Regions from separate parts of the Pseudomonas sp. EL_65y_Pfl2_R95 genome, predicted to be linked through region 2. Evidence: predicted binding sites of a transcription regulator. Region 2 holds the regulator's gene; the other holds the start of a gene.
The links. The regulator FliA, encoded in region 2, starts transcription of late flagellar genes. The targets are predictions, from matches to a motif close to CTAAAGTTTNNNNNNNNNNNGCCGNTAA.
Positions count from the first base shown of each region.

Region 1: motA (flagellar motor stator protein MotA) is a predicted target of FliA. The motif match lies at 4,389-4,416, and genes of this name have one in related genera.

Region 1 is NZ_CAXAOV010000001.1:1,500,942-1,508,677, forward strand. It holds gene orn (oligoribonuclease) at 1-112, opposite strand, end outside; gene AACY09_RS07075 (class I SAM-dependent methyltransferase) at 305-1,096, opposite strand; gene rsgA (small ribosomal subunit biogenesis GTPase RsgA) at 1,267-2,298, shown strand; gene motB (flagellar motor protein MotB) at 2,439-3,473, opposite strand; gene motA (flagellar motor stator protein MotA) at 3,484-4,335, opposite strand; gene AACY09_RS07095 (HDOD domain-containing protein) at 4,451-5,971, shown strand; gene AACY09_RS07100 (rhodanese-like domain-containing protein) at 6,121-6,933, shown strand; gene asd (archaetidylserine decarboxylase) at 7,008-7,736, shown strand, end outside.
Region 2 is NZ_CAXAOV010000001.1:498,551-506,286, forward strand. It holds gene AACY09_RS02365 (flagellar motor protein) at 1-36, opposite strand, end outside; gene AACY09_RS02370 (protein-glutamate methylesterase/protein-glutamine glutaminase) at 36-1,202, opposite strand; gene AACY09_RS02375 (chemotaxis protein CheA) at 1,247-3,448, opposite strand; gene AACY09_RS02380 (protein phosphatase CheZ) at 3,461-4,249, opposite strand; gene AACY09_RS02385 (chemotaxis response regulator CheY) at 4,269-4,643, opposite strand; gene fliA (RNA polymerase sigma factor FliA) at 4,773-5,519, opposite strand; gene fleN (flagellar synthesis regulator FleN) at 5,516-6,346, opposite strand; gene flhF (flagellar biosynthesis protein FlhF) at 6,460-7,736, opposite strand, start outside.

The DNA of each region.
Region 1 (7,736 bases), 1.0 Mb from region 2:
CGTTAAGCTCGGTGTCGGTGACAATGGTCGCCATCTCGATGATCACGTCACGCTCGGGATCAAGACCGGTCATTTCCAGGTCGATCCAAATCAAGTTGTTTGCGCTTTGCATAGTTCGCTCCTCTAAGGCCTAGCCAGTCAGACTGTGTGAAAACTACTGCACTCGACAATACAGCGTTATAAACAGACGAAAAATGCTCATTTAGAACACCTAAACTGCGCTTTTTCGCCTGTTAAAGCCTTGTCTTGCCTTCGCTCGTGACGTTTTCACACACCCTGCAATGCCGCCAGTTTAGCGAATAAATCAGCCGGGGATACGCCAAAGCAGCAGACTTGAGTCGCGCCAGTCATTCAATTGCAGGGTTTGCTCCGGCGCTACTCCCGGCACCTCGAAGGTATTGCTCACGAACAATGCCCCGGGGCGCATTTCCTGAACCGACTTTTGCCACAGCGCGGCCATGGGCGCAGGGGACAAAAAGCAGTACAGCACATTGAATTCAGCCAGATCAGTGCGCCAAAGACTTTGATAGCGAATGCTGCAGTTGCTCTGAAACAGCGCGCGGAACTTGGCCAGCAAATAGGACAAGGGCGCAGTCTCAACCCCGACGAACTGGCCTGTGGGAAACTGCCGAGCCAGTGTTAACAATGGCCCGGCGGGGCCGCACCCCAAGTCAACAAAACGCAGCGGCGCAGGTTGTTGCGCAATGATGCCTGCCAGCAACTGAGTGCCCTGCGCGCCCGTCAGGTACAAAGGCACCCGCTCCGTGAAGCTGTTCCAGTTGAAGAGCAACAGCAGCAAAAAGGCCGCAAGAAACACCCAGGACGGCAACGGCGCGCCGCCAAAAGCCAACAGCGCAGGCACAAAGCCCAGATTCAGCCACCACCACCAGCGTGATAAACCTAGCCAACGGCCCAGAGTCGCAGCCATCAACCCTTGCAACAGCCCTGCAGTCAGCCACCCGAAACGCCACCCGGCAAGGTGATTAGCCGCCAGCACAACAGCGGTCAGCAAGGCGGTCGCCAGCAACTGCGCGAGCAGTGCCACCAAAGCCGGATAACGCTGAGCTAATCTGCGCAAGCCCTCAACCAACACCATCACCCGCCTCCATCATTGCCGCGCCATGATTTGGCACCGCCGTGATTCAAATTACTGATTTTGTCGGCTGATGCGCCTCGCCGTCTAGCCGGAGCAACAGCCTTTGTCGTTGCCCGTGCTAGAATTGCCAGCGAAATAATCCCCCTATGTAACACACCTTCGGAACCTTCATGGCCAAACGCCAACTCAATCGCCGGCAAAACTGGCGCATCGAAAAAATTCAGGGCGAGCGCGCTGCCCGCGCCGCCAAGCGCGAATCACAAGCATTGCAAACGCTGGAAGGCGGCGACCTTGGCCCCGAGCAAACGGGGCTGGTGATCGCCCACTTCGGCGTTCAAGTTGAAGTCGAAGCGCTCGAAGGGGACATGGCCGGCCAGGTCTTTCGCTGCCATCTGCGCGCCAACTTGCCGACCATGGTCACTGGCGATCGCGTGGTTTGGCGTCCCGGCAATCAAGGGATCGGGGTTATTGTTGCGCAACTGCCGCGCAATACCGAGCTATGCCGGCCAGATACTCGCGGCCAATTAAAACCTGTCGCGGCCAACGTAGATCTGATCGTTATCGTCTTTGCGCCGCTGCCAGAACCGCACGCCAACTTGATCGACCGCTATTTGGTCGCAGCCGAGCACGCCGGTATTCGCCCGCTGCTTCTGCTCAACAAGGCTGACTTGATTGACGATAAAAACGGCGTCGCGCTCAATGCCATGCTTGGCGTTTATCGCCAGTTGGGATACCCGCTGCTTGAGGTGTCGGCTCATCAGGGTGACGGCATGGACCAGCTTATGCAGCAACTCGACGGCCACGTCAGTGTTTTCGTCGGCCAGTCCGGTGTCGGCAAGTCGTCGCTGGTAAACAGCTTGCTGCCCGAAGTTGAAACCCGCGTCGGCCCGCTGTCTGAACTGACCGGCAAGGGCACTCACACCACGACCACAGCACGCTTGTTTCACTTCCCCGGTGGCGGTGAGCTTATCGACTCACCCGGCATTCGCGAGTTTGGTTTGGTGCATGTCAGCCGCGATGACGTTGAAGCGGGTTTTATCGAGTTCCATGACCTGCTCGGACACTGCCGCTTTCGCGATTGCAAGCACGACCGGGAACCTGGCTGCGCGCTGCTTAAAGCCCTTGAAGACGGCCGTATACAGCCCCAACGCATGGCCAGCTACCGGCATATTCTGACTACCCTGCCAGAAGACGACTATTAAGCTGCTCGCACTCGATGGGCAACGTCAGGTTGTCCACTGGAACGCATCAACGATGCATCCGTGGCAGCGGGCTGTCGCGATCAACAAAGGTGGATCGCGACAGCCGCATTGACGCTAAGACCACGCCAGCGTTCGCCGAGTTAAGGCTCGGGCTGATCGAGCTTCAACGCGCCGTCTTCGAAGATATTCAAACGCTGCTTGATTTCATCAGCAGGCAGAATATCCTGCGGGGCAATAGCTGCACCTTTAGCGTCCGGTTTGTCTGCAGCCTCGGTGGCCGGCGCGTCTCCGGCACCTTGAGCACCGTCAATTGCGCGCTGGGCCTTCTTGGTCAGTACAACAATATCGATCCGCCGGTTAACCGGATTTAACGGGTTTTCGCGATCAAACAGTGCGGAGGATGCGTAACCTACAACCCTCGCCACTTTATCGGTGTCATAACCGCCCTCTACCAATACGCGCCGTGCCGCGTTTGCGCGGTTGGCAGACAGCTCCCAGTTACCAAAGCCGCCACTGCCAGCAAAGGGTTTGGCATCGGTATGGCCGCTGATACTGATCTTGTTCGGCACTGCATTAATGGTATCGGTCAGCGCCAGCAAGATATCTTCGAAGTAGGGCTGCAGGCGTGCACTGCCGATGTCAAACATGGGGCGATTTTCGGCATCCATAATCTGAATACGCAAGCCAGCCTGAGTAATTTCAAACAGAATCTGATCCTTGAAATTACGCAGTTGTGGATCTTCGTTGACTTTGGTTTGCAGCTCTTGCAGCAACAACTCCAAGCGCTCACGCTCCATCTGTTCGGCAATGCTCTCGGCCTTTTGCGGATCAACCGGGGCCGCGTCAGATGATGCATCAGGCTGCACATCAGTGGCGCTCTGCGACGCATCCGGCTTCATCTCGGGGTTCAAGGTGCGATCAGGTGAAGGGGTTGGCGAGCCGCCGAGATCAATCACATAGGGGCTGGCACTTTCAGTAAAGCCAATAGGGTCCTGAAAGTAACCGGAGATCAGTTTTTTCTGTTCGGGGGTGGCCGACGACATCAGCCACATCACCATAAAGAATGCCATCATCGCGATTGCGAAGTCGGCGAAGGCAATTTTCCACGCGCCGCCATGGGCGCCACCCGCGACTTTCTTGACGCGCTTTACGATGATTGGCTGATTGTTCTCCATGGTTCAGCCTTTAGTTTCCACGCATAGCCTGTTCAAGCTCGCTAAAGCTTGGGCGGTGCGCCGGGTACAAGACTTTACGCGCGAACTCGACAGCAAGCGATGGCGGCATGCCGGACGCAGAAGCAACCAAACCCGCCTTTATCGACTCGTAGACATTGACCTCTTCTTTGGCATCATGCTCCAGGGAGCTGGCCAGCGGACCAAAAAAGCCATAAGAGGCCAAAATCCCCATAAAGGTACCGGCCAGAGCCGTCCCGACCTTTTCACCGATTTCGGCGTTATTCGCCTCGGCCAGCACCGACATGGTTATCACAATACCCAATACGGCGGCCACAATACCCATTGCTGGCAGGCCATCGGCGATCTTGGCAACCGCATGCCCAGGGTGATCAAGCTCTTCTTTGAGGCTGGCGATCTCCATGTCGAACAAGCCCTCAAGCTCGTGCGGCGCCATATTGCCGGACGACATGATCCGCAGATAATCACAGATGAACGCGGTCATCCGCTCGTCCTTGAGGATCGCCGGGTACTTGCTGAATATGGGGCTCGCCGCCGGATTCTCGACATCAGCCTCAATGGCCATCATGCCTTCACGCCGACTTTTGTTAAGGATTTCGTAGATCAGTTGCAGCACATCCAGATAGTAGGAGTGCTTGAAGCGCGAACTGAACATCTTCAGCGACTTCTTGAATACGTGCATAAAGGTGCTACCAGGGTTTGCCTGGAGAAATGCCCCCAATGCCGCGCCCCCGATAATGAGCACCTCAAACGGGTGCACCAATGCCATTACATGGCCGCCAGACAGGATGAAACCACCCAATACGCTGGCGAACACCACTATGATGCCGATGATTTTTGCCATAATTTAAAAACTTACGCGCCTGAAATAAGGAATAGTTGAAACAACCCTTCTCTATATCGGAAGGTTTGGGCGAGACTATAGTCAGTTAATAATAAAAGCCAGTTTGGCCCACCCAATGTCAAATCAAATTGCTAAACCTCGCACTCTTAAAGCATGGCTGGAGCTATTAGATAACCAGTTGATGCCGGTGCAGATAGAAAGCCGACAGAAAGTTCTGGCCGCACTGACGGACAGTCGGCGCTCTTTGCGCGAGATAGCGGAACTGATTCAAACTAGCCCAGCCTTGGCGATCAGTGTGCTGCGCGAGGCCAATGCATCACAGAACACCCTCGGCGAACCGGCCGAAAGCCTCGAGAACGCGCTTAACCGGCTGGGTCTGCAACGCACCCAGACCTTACTTGAGCGCTTACCCGCGTTAAATCGCGAGGAAATACCCTTGGCATTACGCCAAATCCAGCTGATCAGCCAACACGCCTCGCAGCAAGCCAGTGGTTTATTCTCCAGTCGTTTAGCGCGACTGTGGCAGGAAATCCATTGGGGCAGCATGCTGTTTCTCGCCCCGGTGTGGGCGCTGGTGGCTGCTTACCCTGACTTGCTAAGTACCTGGGAGCAACGTGTTCTGGTCAAAGCCGAGCCTGCGCAAAAGGTCGAGATCGACATGCTCGGCGTACCCTTGCTGCAACTTTGTCTGGCCGTTGCCGAACGCTGGAAACTGCCCGAGTGGATTTGCCACAGCTACCGGTTGCTGCTCAATGACCGACGATTTCTTGCAAAAACCCTATTGATTGCCCGCGACAATGAACACCCACTGCATCAGCAACAATGCCTGGACGCCGATCCAGAGCTGCAGCGCTGGCTCAGCCAACCGGCCAATTGCATCCTGCTGGCCAATGGTTTGGCGCTGTCTGCGCACCATGCGTGGGATGGTCCGCACAGCTTGCGCTGGCAGCAACTCACCGGGCTTTACCTGCAATTGCCGGTTGCCGATTTACAGCAATCAATCCATCAGCAAGCCGCTATCAGTGCTCGCAAACTGGTCACCACTGACCTTTGGCATCCTGCTCAAGCACTGCTTTGGCCCTGGCATACCAGCCACTTGGTAGCGACTGAGCCCAGCAAAACTGTTAGCAAAGCAGACGTGCAAGACTGGCGCCAGCTGTGCCAACAACTTCTTAGCGAGCCCAGCGCATTCAATAATGTCCTGCAATTAACTGCCTGCGCCAGCCGCGCCTTGCAAGCAGGGGGTATGCAGCGCGTCCTTTTGCTGCTGGCTGATCGCACGCAAAGCAAGCTGGTAGCGCAGCAAGGCATTGGCCTTGATTCATCGGCCAATGGGCTGAGTATTGACCCGCAACAAAGTCAGGTTATCCGCACGCTGTTGAGCAAACCCGGACAACTGCGTTTAACCCCGGAAAATATTGCCCAATTTTCGGCGCGTTTGCCCGGTGCCCTAAAGGCGCTATTCCCCAGCGAACACGTAATGCTCAGGTCATTGGGCAGCAATGGCCGGGTGGCGATGATTGCGATCTGCGATTGCAACGGGGCGGAGCTGGATGAAAACCGCCTGCAAATCTTCGCCAAAACCGGCCAGTGCATTGAGCGCGCACTCAACAGCTTTGCCAATCGCGGGCGCTAAGAGCGCCTCCGGCTCACCCATAAGCCGCTCAGACATGGTTCAGCGAACCCATTCACCCGCCGTAACGTCTCGCACAGTAGTGTTGTTCGAAGATTCACCCTCCTTTCCGCTACAATGCTGGCGATATACTCATTTTTCTGAGGTCCGGCATGTCCGCCTTCGCTGAACTCCCTCTGGTTATTGAACCTGCTGAACTGGCCAGTCGTCTTGGCGCACCCAACCTTATACTGGTCGACCTCACCAGCGCCGGGCGCTATGCATCCGGGCACATCCCCGGCGCCTACTTCATTGACCCAAAGCGTACGCAGCTGGGCCGTCCTCCCGCCCCCGGCCTGCTACCTGCAATTGAAGATCTTGAGCAGGTATTTACTGAACTGGGGCACAACCCCGATGCAGTTTATGTGGTGTATGACGACGAAGGCGGCGGTTGGGCCGGTCGCTTCATCTGGCTGCTGGATGTTATCGGCCACAGTAATTATCACTACCTGGATGGCGGCCTGCTCGCCTGGCTCGACGAAGACCGGGAAGTCAGCACCGAGCAGCCCACTCTGCACAACCAAGCAGTCAGACTGACCTTGGATGACGGCCCAACCGCCAGTCGTGAATACCTGCAAAGCCGCCTTGGCGCTAACGATCTGGCAATCTGGGATGCTCGCGCCCCCGGCGAGTACAGTGGCGACAAAGTACTTGCCGCAAAAGGTGGCCACATTCCCGGGGCCATCAACTTTGAATGGACAGCCGGCATGGACCCAACTCGCTCGTTGCGCATCCGTCGGGACATGGCAGAGGTGCTGCAAACGCTGGGTATCACTCCGGACAAAGAAATCATCACCCATTGCCAGACACATCACCGCTCGGGCTTTACCTATCTGGCGGCAAAAGCCCTTGGCTATCCAAAGGTTAAAGCCTACGCCGGCTCTTGGGGTGAATGGGGCAACCACCCCGATACCCCGGTAGAATAACCACCACAAACGCATCAGTAAGTGCTTTGCCTGCGCTATCGCAGGCAGTGCGCTATCCAAGAAGGTCTTAAGGAATCGCAATGAAACAACGCCTGTTCATCATCAGCCAATATCTGCTACCGCACCATTTGTTGTCGCGTTTGATTGGTTGCGCAGCTGAGTGCCGCTCGGCATGGTTCAAAAACCGCCTGATCAATTGGTTTATCACACAATATGGCGTGAATATGACTGAGGCAAAGGTCGAAGACCCAACTGCTTTCGAGCATTTCAATGCCTTTTTCACCCGCGCCCTCAAAGACGACGCCCGCCCACTCGACACCCGTGCTGATGCAGTACTCTGCCCCGCAGATGGCGCCATTAGCCAACTGGGCAAAATCGAGCATGGTCGGATATTCCAGGCCAAAGGTCACAGTTTCAGCGTGGTCGAATTGCTCGGCGGTGATACGCAACTGGCCAGCCCTTTTATGGGTGGCGAATTTGCGACCGTTTACCTGTCGCCTAAGGACTATCACCGCGTTCACATGCCGCTGGCAGGCACACTGAAACAGATGGTTTACGTACCAGGCCGCCTGTTTTCGGTTAATCAAACCACAGCAGAGAATGTGCCTGAGCTGTTTGCCCGGAACGAGCGTGTGGTGTGCCTGTTTGATACCGAGCGCGGGCCAATGGCCGTGGTGTTGGTCGGCGCAATGATTGTTGCTTCGGTCGAAACCGTCTGGGCCGGCTTGGTTACACCACCAAAGCGCGAACTGAAAACCTTTAGCTACGATGAAACTGCCCGTGCGCCAATTCATCTGGAAAAA
Region 2 (7,736 bases):
GGCCAGGATGATCCCGATCAGGCTCAGAACATCCATCAGATGCACGCCTGACTGATATGGCGGCCGATGTCATCGAGCGAATAAACAGCATCAGCCAGGTTGGCTTTTACCACGGCCATGGGCATGCCATAAATCACGCAACTGGCTTCATCCTGCGCCCAGACCTGGCTGCCGCTCTGCTTGAGCAGTCGCGCTCCTTCGCGGCCATCGGCGCCCATACCGGTGAGTACAACCGCGAGCACTTTATCCTGATAGGTTCGCGCGGCCGAGCCAAAGGTAATGTCGACACAAGGCTTGTAATTAAGGCGCTCATCGCCCGGCAGAATCCGCACTGAACCACGAGCATCAATCATCATTTGCTTGCCGCCGGGTGCTAGCAACGCCAAGCCCGGGCGCAGCAGATCGCCATCCTCGGCTTCCTTGACGTTGATTCGGCAGAGTTTGTCCAGGCGCTCGGCAAAGGCTTTGGTGAACGCCGCCGGCATATGTTGGATCAGCACAATGGGCGCCGGAAAATTGGCTGGCAGTTGACTGAGCACCCGTTGCAATGCCACCGGGCCGCCCGTCGAGGTGCCAATGGCAACCAACTTGTAGGCTTTATGTTTGGGTGCAGCGCTGCTGCTTGCGTGGCCTTGGCTGCCAGCAGTGCTACCGGCATGAGCCGTCGCAGGTCGCGCTGATTCTGTAGTTGCTCGCGTGGCAGCGGTTAACGGCGTAGTGGCTCGCCTGGGTAACACGCTTGCAGCTGTAGGCGCTGTGCTTGCCGGGGCTGCGGCAGGCGTCATCGAACTGAGGTTGCGCCTGTTACTGCGGGCGATGTTGTGGACTTTCTCGCAGAGCAACTGGCGGACCTTGTCCGGGTTGCGCGAAATGTCCTCGAAATTCTTCGGCAGAAAATCCACAGCACCGGCATCCAGCGCATCCAGGGTAACCCGCGCGCCTTCATGCGTCAGCGAAGAAAACATCAGAACCGGGGTTGGGCAGCGCTGCATGATGTTACGCACGGCCGTGATGCCATCCATCATCGGCATCTCGTAATCCATGGTGATCACATCTGGCTTGAGACTTTGCGCCTGATCGATCGCCTCGCGGCCATTGGTTGCCGTGCCGATGACCTGAATATTCGGGTCAGAGGACAGGATTTCAGAGACTCGACGGCGAAAGAAGCCGGAATCATCCACTACCAATACTTTTACAGCCATTAGAGCTCCTTTACTGCGCAGCGTGAACGCTGCGCAGGCGACAGTCACATGCGGCGTGCGTAGTGTTTGAGCATGCTCGGCACATCGAGAATCAGTGCAATACGCCCGTCCCCGGTGATGGTCGCACCCGACATGCCAGGCGTGCCTTGCAACATCTTGCCGAGCGGTTTGATCACCACTTCTTCCTGACCCACCAACTGATCAACCACAAAGCCAATACGCTGACTGCCAACCGTGAGAATCACCACATGGCCTTCATGCTGCTCTTCATGGGCGGCGCCTTTCACCAACCAGCGCTTGAGGTAGAACAATGGCAAGGCCTTCTCACGCACCACTACCACTTCCTGACCATCCACCACGTTGGTTCGCGACAAATCGAGGTGAAAAATCTCGTTGACGTTAACCAAGGGGAATGCAAAAGCCTGATCCGCCAGCATGACCATCAAGGTCGGCATAATCGCCAGCGTCAGCGGCACTTTAATGACGATCTTCGAGCCCTGGCCTTTGACCGAGAACACGTTAACCGTGCCATTGAGCTGAGATATCTTGGTCTTCACCACGTCCATGCCAACGCCACGGCCGGACACATCGGATATCTCGGTTTTGGTCGAGAAACCCGGGGCAAAAATCAGGTTGTAGCATTCAAATTCATTCAGGCGATCGGCGGCGTCTTTCTCCAACAAACCCTTCTCTACCGCTTTGGCCCGCAGCACGTCGGCATCCATACCTTTGCCGTCGTCAGTGATCATCAGCAAAATATGATCACCTTCTTGCTCGGCCGACAACACCACCTTACCGCCACGCGACTTGCCCGCAGCCTCACGCTCTTCAGGAGATTCAATGCCGTGGTCAACCGCATTGCGCACCAAGTGCACCAATGGATCAGCCAGCGCCTCAACCAGGTTTTTATCCAGATCGGTTTCTTCACCGACCAGTTCCAGGCTGATCTCTTTTTTCAGGTTACGCGCCAGATCACGAACCAAGCGCGGGAAGCGGCCAAATACTTTCTTGATTGGCTGCATGCGGGTCTTCATCACCGCGGTTTGCAAATCTGCAGTGACCACATCCAGATTGGAAACCGCCTTGCCCATGGCTTCATCGTTGCTGCTTGCACCCAGGCGAACCAGACGGTTACGCACCAGAACCAGCTCACCGACCATATTCATGATCTCGTCAAGCCGCGCCGTATCAACCCGAACCGTAGTTTCCGCCTCGCTGGCTTGAGCCGCTTTTTCAGCCACAGGGGCAGGTGCAGGGGCTTTCGCCGGTGTAGCCTTTACCAGGGGCGCACTGGCTTTGACCGGCTGCGCTACTGGCTCAACGGCAGGCTTGACCGCAGATTCGGCAAATTTGCCTTTACCGTGCAGCTCATCGAGCAGAGCTTCGAACTCATCGTCGCTGATGTCATCGCCGCCCGCAGTGGGCGCCGGAGCGCTTGCGACAGCCTCAACAGCGGCGGCAGGTGCAACGACCTCAGGAGCTACAAACTGGCCTTTGCCATGCAACTGATCGAGCAAGGCTTCAAATTCGTCATCGCTAATTTCATCACTGCTGTGAGTTGCGGCAGGCGAACCTGTGGCAGGCACCCCTGCGGCAGACTCTTGGGCAGCCGACGTCTGCTCACCGGCAAACTGACCTTTGCCGTGTAACTGGTCGAGCAACGACTCAAACTCATCATCAGTGATCTCATCACTGGCAGCAGGTGCATCAACCTGCGGAGGGGTTCCATCGAGTGCATCGAGCAACTGCTCAAATTCACTGTCAGTAATATCGTCAGGGGCCGTTTCTGCAGTGGCCACGGCCGCAGCGGATACAGTCTCCACCGGAACCGCAGCGCCAGAGTCTTGGGCCGCTGGTGTAGGCTCGGCGAGTTGGGCCAAGGCCGCCAGCAGCTCAGGCGTCGCAGCCGTTGGCGTGGCACCTTCACGCACGTCGTTGAACATGCCGTTAACCGCGTCAAGCGCTTCGAGGACAACGTCCATCAGCTCCGAATCTACCCGGCGCTCACCCTTACGTAATATATCGAAGACGTTTTCAGCAATGTGGCAGCACTCCACCAGCTCATTAAGCTGGAGAAACCCGGCACCGCCTTTTACTGTGTGAAATCCCCGAAAAATCGCATTGAGCAGATTCATGTCATCCGGGCGGCTTTCCAGCTCAACCAACTGCTCGGACAACTGTTCGAGTATCTCGCCGGCCTCTACCAGGAAGTCCTGGAGAATTTCTTCATCGGCGCCGAAGCTCATATGGACGTGCTCCTAAAATCCCAGACTGGACAACAGATCGTCGACGTCATCTTGACTAGATGCGACGTCATCAAGCTTATCGGCATGAATCTGCGGACCTTCACCCTGAGATGGATTTTTTTCTTGTTGTTTTTCTGCACGCAACGTTTCCGGGTCATGCTCAATGCCGGCATAGCGGTCAACCTGAGTCGCCATCAGCATCAATTTGAGCAGGTTGCTCTCAACTTCAGTTACCAGTTGAGTCACACGCTTGATCACCTGACCGGTTAAATCCTGGTAATCCTGAGCCAACAAAATATCGTTCAGGTGTCCGGATAACTTGCCACTGTCGCGCTCGCTGTTAGCCAAGAACAACTCAACCCGCTTGGCCAATTCACGGAAGTCTTCAGCGCCCATCTCACGGCGCATAAAGCGCCCCCAGTCGGCCTTCAAACTTTGTGCGTCAGTGCGGATATCGTTAACCAGAGGTGCACTTTGCTCAACCAGATCCATGGTCCGGTTGGCCGCATCTTCGGTCATGGTCACCACATAATTGAGACGTTCGGTGGCGTCAGTAATTTGCGAGGCTTCAGTGGCATAAGGCAGGCGCGGGTCCAGCTGGAAGTTGACGATCGCACTGTGCAACTCGCGCGTCAGCTTGCCGACTTCGTGGTAAAGGCCACGGTCGCGCACTTTGTTAAGCTCATTGATGACTTGGACCGCCTCACTGAAATTGCCGCGCTCAAGGCTTTCAAGCAACTGGTGGGCATTACTTTTCAGGGTCGACTCAAAGTCACCCACTTGCGAATCATCGTGTTCCATAACAACCTCAGCGCAGACATCAGCCGTTTACACGCTCAAATATCTTCTCGATTTTTTCTTTGAGCACCTGAGCAGTGAATGGCTTCACCACGTAACCATTCACCCCGGCTTGAGCAGCCTCGATGATCTGGTCACGTTTGGCTTCGGCAGTCACCATCAGTACCGGCAGTTGTTTCAGACGATCATCTGCACGCACGGCGCGCAACAGTTCAATACCGGTCATGCCCGGCATGTTCCAGTCGGTCACCAGAAAATCGAAGCTGCCGCTTTGCAGCATCGGCAATGCGGTTGTGCCGTCATCGGCTTCAGCGGTGTTCGTAAACCCCAGGTCACGCAGGAGGTTTTTAATAATGCGGCGCATCGTTGAAAAGTCATCAACGATGAGGATTTTCATGTTCTTGTCCAAGTCGACCTCCGTACATTCCCCAGTGCACCCAGCATCCTGAATGCACCCCTAATCGTAAGCTCGGCGCGCACTGCTTGCGCCTTGCTATACAAGGTTTTTCAGTATCTGATTACAATTTTATTTAGCTCGCCATTCACCTAGACGCGCACGCAAACGTGCGGCGCATTGGCTATGCAACTGGCTAACCCGAGACTCACTTACCCCCAGCACTTCGCCGATTTCCTTGAGGTTGAGCTCTTCGTCGTAGTACAACGAAATGACCAACTGCTCACGTTCCGGCAGGTTACCAATTGCATCAGCAAGGGCTGCCTGAAAGCGCTCTTCCTCAAATTCCCGTGAAGGCCCGGATTGACTGTGACTGGCATCTTCCTGCAAGCCGCCGCTTTCACCGTCCTCAAGCAGGTCGTCAAAACTGAATAAGCGGCTACCTAAAGTGTCGCCAAGAATGCCGTAGTAATCTTCGAGACTCAATTGGAGTTCGGCCGCAACTTCGTGATCTTTAGCGTCACGACCGGTTTTTGCTTCAATTAATCGAATTGCATCACTGACCATGCGGCTATTGCGATGCACAGAACGCGGCGCCCAATCGCCCTTTCGCACCTCGTCGAGCATTGAGCCGCGGATGCGAATGCCGGCAAAGGTCTCAAAACTGGCACCTTTGGCGCCGTCGTATTTCTTTGAAGCTTCGAGCAAGCCAATCATGCCCGCCTGAATCAAATCATCGACCTGAACATTCGCTGGCAAGCGCGCCAAAAGATGATAGGCAATTCGCTTAACCAGTGGCGCATAACGCTCGATCAGCTGATGTTGCAAGTCTTTACCTTGCGCTTTGCTATACATTCGAAGTCCAGACGCCGCTGTCATGCCGGCGTGTCAGTAGCAGGTTGTTGCACCAGACGCTCGACAAAAAACTCCAGATGCCCGCGCGGATTGGCGGGTAAAGGCCATGTGCAGACCTTCTGGGCAATTGCTCGAAACGCCACGGAGCTTTTTGAACGTGGAAATGCTTCAAAAACTGCACGCTGTTTCTGTACCGCTTTGCGCACCGACTCGTCATAAGGCACGGTGCCAACATATTGCAGCGCAACATCAAGAAAACGATCCGTTACCTTGCTTAGCTTAGCAAACAGGTTTCGACCCTCTTGCGGGGTATGCGCCATGTTGGCCAACACCCGAAAACGATTCATGCCGTAGTCGCGATTTAACAGCTTTATTAATGCATAGGCATCAGTGATTGAGGTGGGCTCATCACAAACCACCACCAATACTTCCTGCGCCGCGCGCACAAAGCTGACCACCGAATCGCCGATGCCGGCTGCGGTGTCAACAATCAGCACATCAATGTTTTCACTGATGTCGCTGAACGCCTGAATCAATCCAGCGTGCTGCATCGGAGTTAGTTGCACCATGCTTTGGGTGCCGGAAGCAGCTGGCACAATACGGATACCGCAAGGCCCCTGAATCACAACGTCACGCATATCGCATTCGCCACTGATGACGTCCGCCAGCGTACGCTTAGGGGTAAGTCCGAGGAGCACGTCGATGTTTGCCAGACCCAAGTCGGCATCCATCAACATCACGCGCCGTCCCTCTTCAGCCAAAGCCATGGCCAAATTGACTGACACGTTGGTTTTGCCAACCCCGCCTTTACCGCCAGTGACAGCGATTACTTGAACTGGGTGAACAGCCATTTAATTACGCTCCTTGCTCACGCGGGTCAGGAGCACATTATCCATTGTGCTCCGACTAAAATGAACACACGCCGTTCGTAAACAGGCTGTGCTAAAAATCATCGGGTATTGCATCAACTAGCCCGCTTAGCCGGTTGCTGGTAAAAGCCGGCAAAGACTTCAGCCATGGTGTCTTCACTTGGCTCTTCCTGCGCTTGAAGGCCTACCGCGCGACTCACCAACTGGTGGCTTCGCGGCAATTGCAAATCATCTGGAATACGCGGGCCATCGGTCACATAAGCCACTGGCAAACGTTGACTGATCGCCAAGCCCAAAACTTCACCCATACTCGCGGCTTCGTCCAGTTTAGTCAGAATACAGCCCATAAGCCCACAGCGCTTGTAACTATGGTAAGCCGATTTGAGTACCTGATTTTGACTGGTTGCGGCCATAACCAGGTAATTTTTCGCATTAATCGAGCGACTCGCCAGAGCTTCCAGCTGCATACGCAGTGCCGGATCATTGGCGGGCAGGCCTGCAGTATCAATTAAAACCACCCGTTTGCGCATCAATGGCGTAATGACCTGCGTCAGCGACTGGCTTGGATCAACAAGGGTCACCGGCACATTCAGAATGCGACCCAGGGTTTTCAGTTGCTCCTGGGCACCAATGCGGTAGCTGTCCAGGCTCACCAGCGCGACATTCTGTGCGCCATACTTGAGTACGTAACGGGCGGCGAGCTTGGCAATAGTGGTGGTCTTGCCCATGCCAGCAGGACCCACCAAAGCGATTACACCGCCCTCTTCAAGCGGCTCTTGCTTGGGCACCTGAATCGAGTGCGCCAAGTGTGCCAACAACATGCGCCAGGCTTGACGCGGCTCGGCAATTTCGCTGACACGCTCCAGCAACGGACGGGCCACATCGGCCGGCAGGCCCATGCGCTGCAGGCGCCGCCACAAGTTAGCTTGCTGCGGGCGACGGGTTTGCATTTGCCCCCAGGCGATCGAACCGAGTTGAACTTCAATCAACTCACGCAGCCCCGAGAGCTCAGAACGCATGGCATCGATAGTGCTTTGCTCAACTGCGGCGGCTGCAGCGTGGGTTGAGGCCCGAACCGCGACGTCCAACGGGCTTTCAGGCCGCTGCTCGGCCAGCTCTGCAAATAACTGCAGGTCTTTTGCCACCTCTGGCTCAATGCGCAAGCTCAGCTCGGCATGGGCTGCAGCGATTTTTGACTGGGTATTACGCAGCTCGCTTTCCAATGCGGGATTCGGCTGGCGCACCGGGGCCGCAGGCACTTGGTAATCCAATGCGGCGGTCAGCTCAACACCGCCGGCCACACGGCGATTTCCGATGATCGACGCATCAGCACCCAGCTCTTCACGAACCAGCTTCATGGCCTGACGCATAT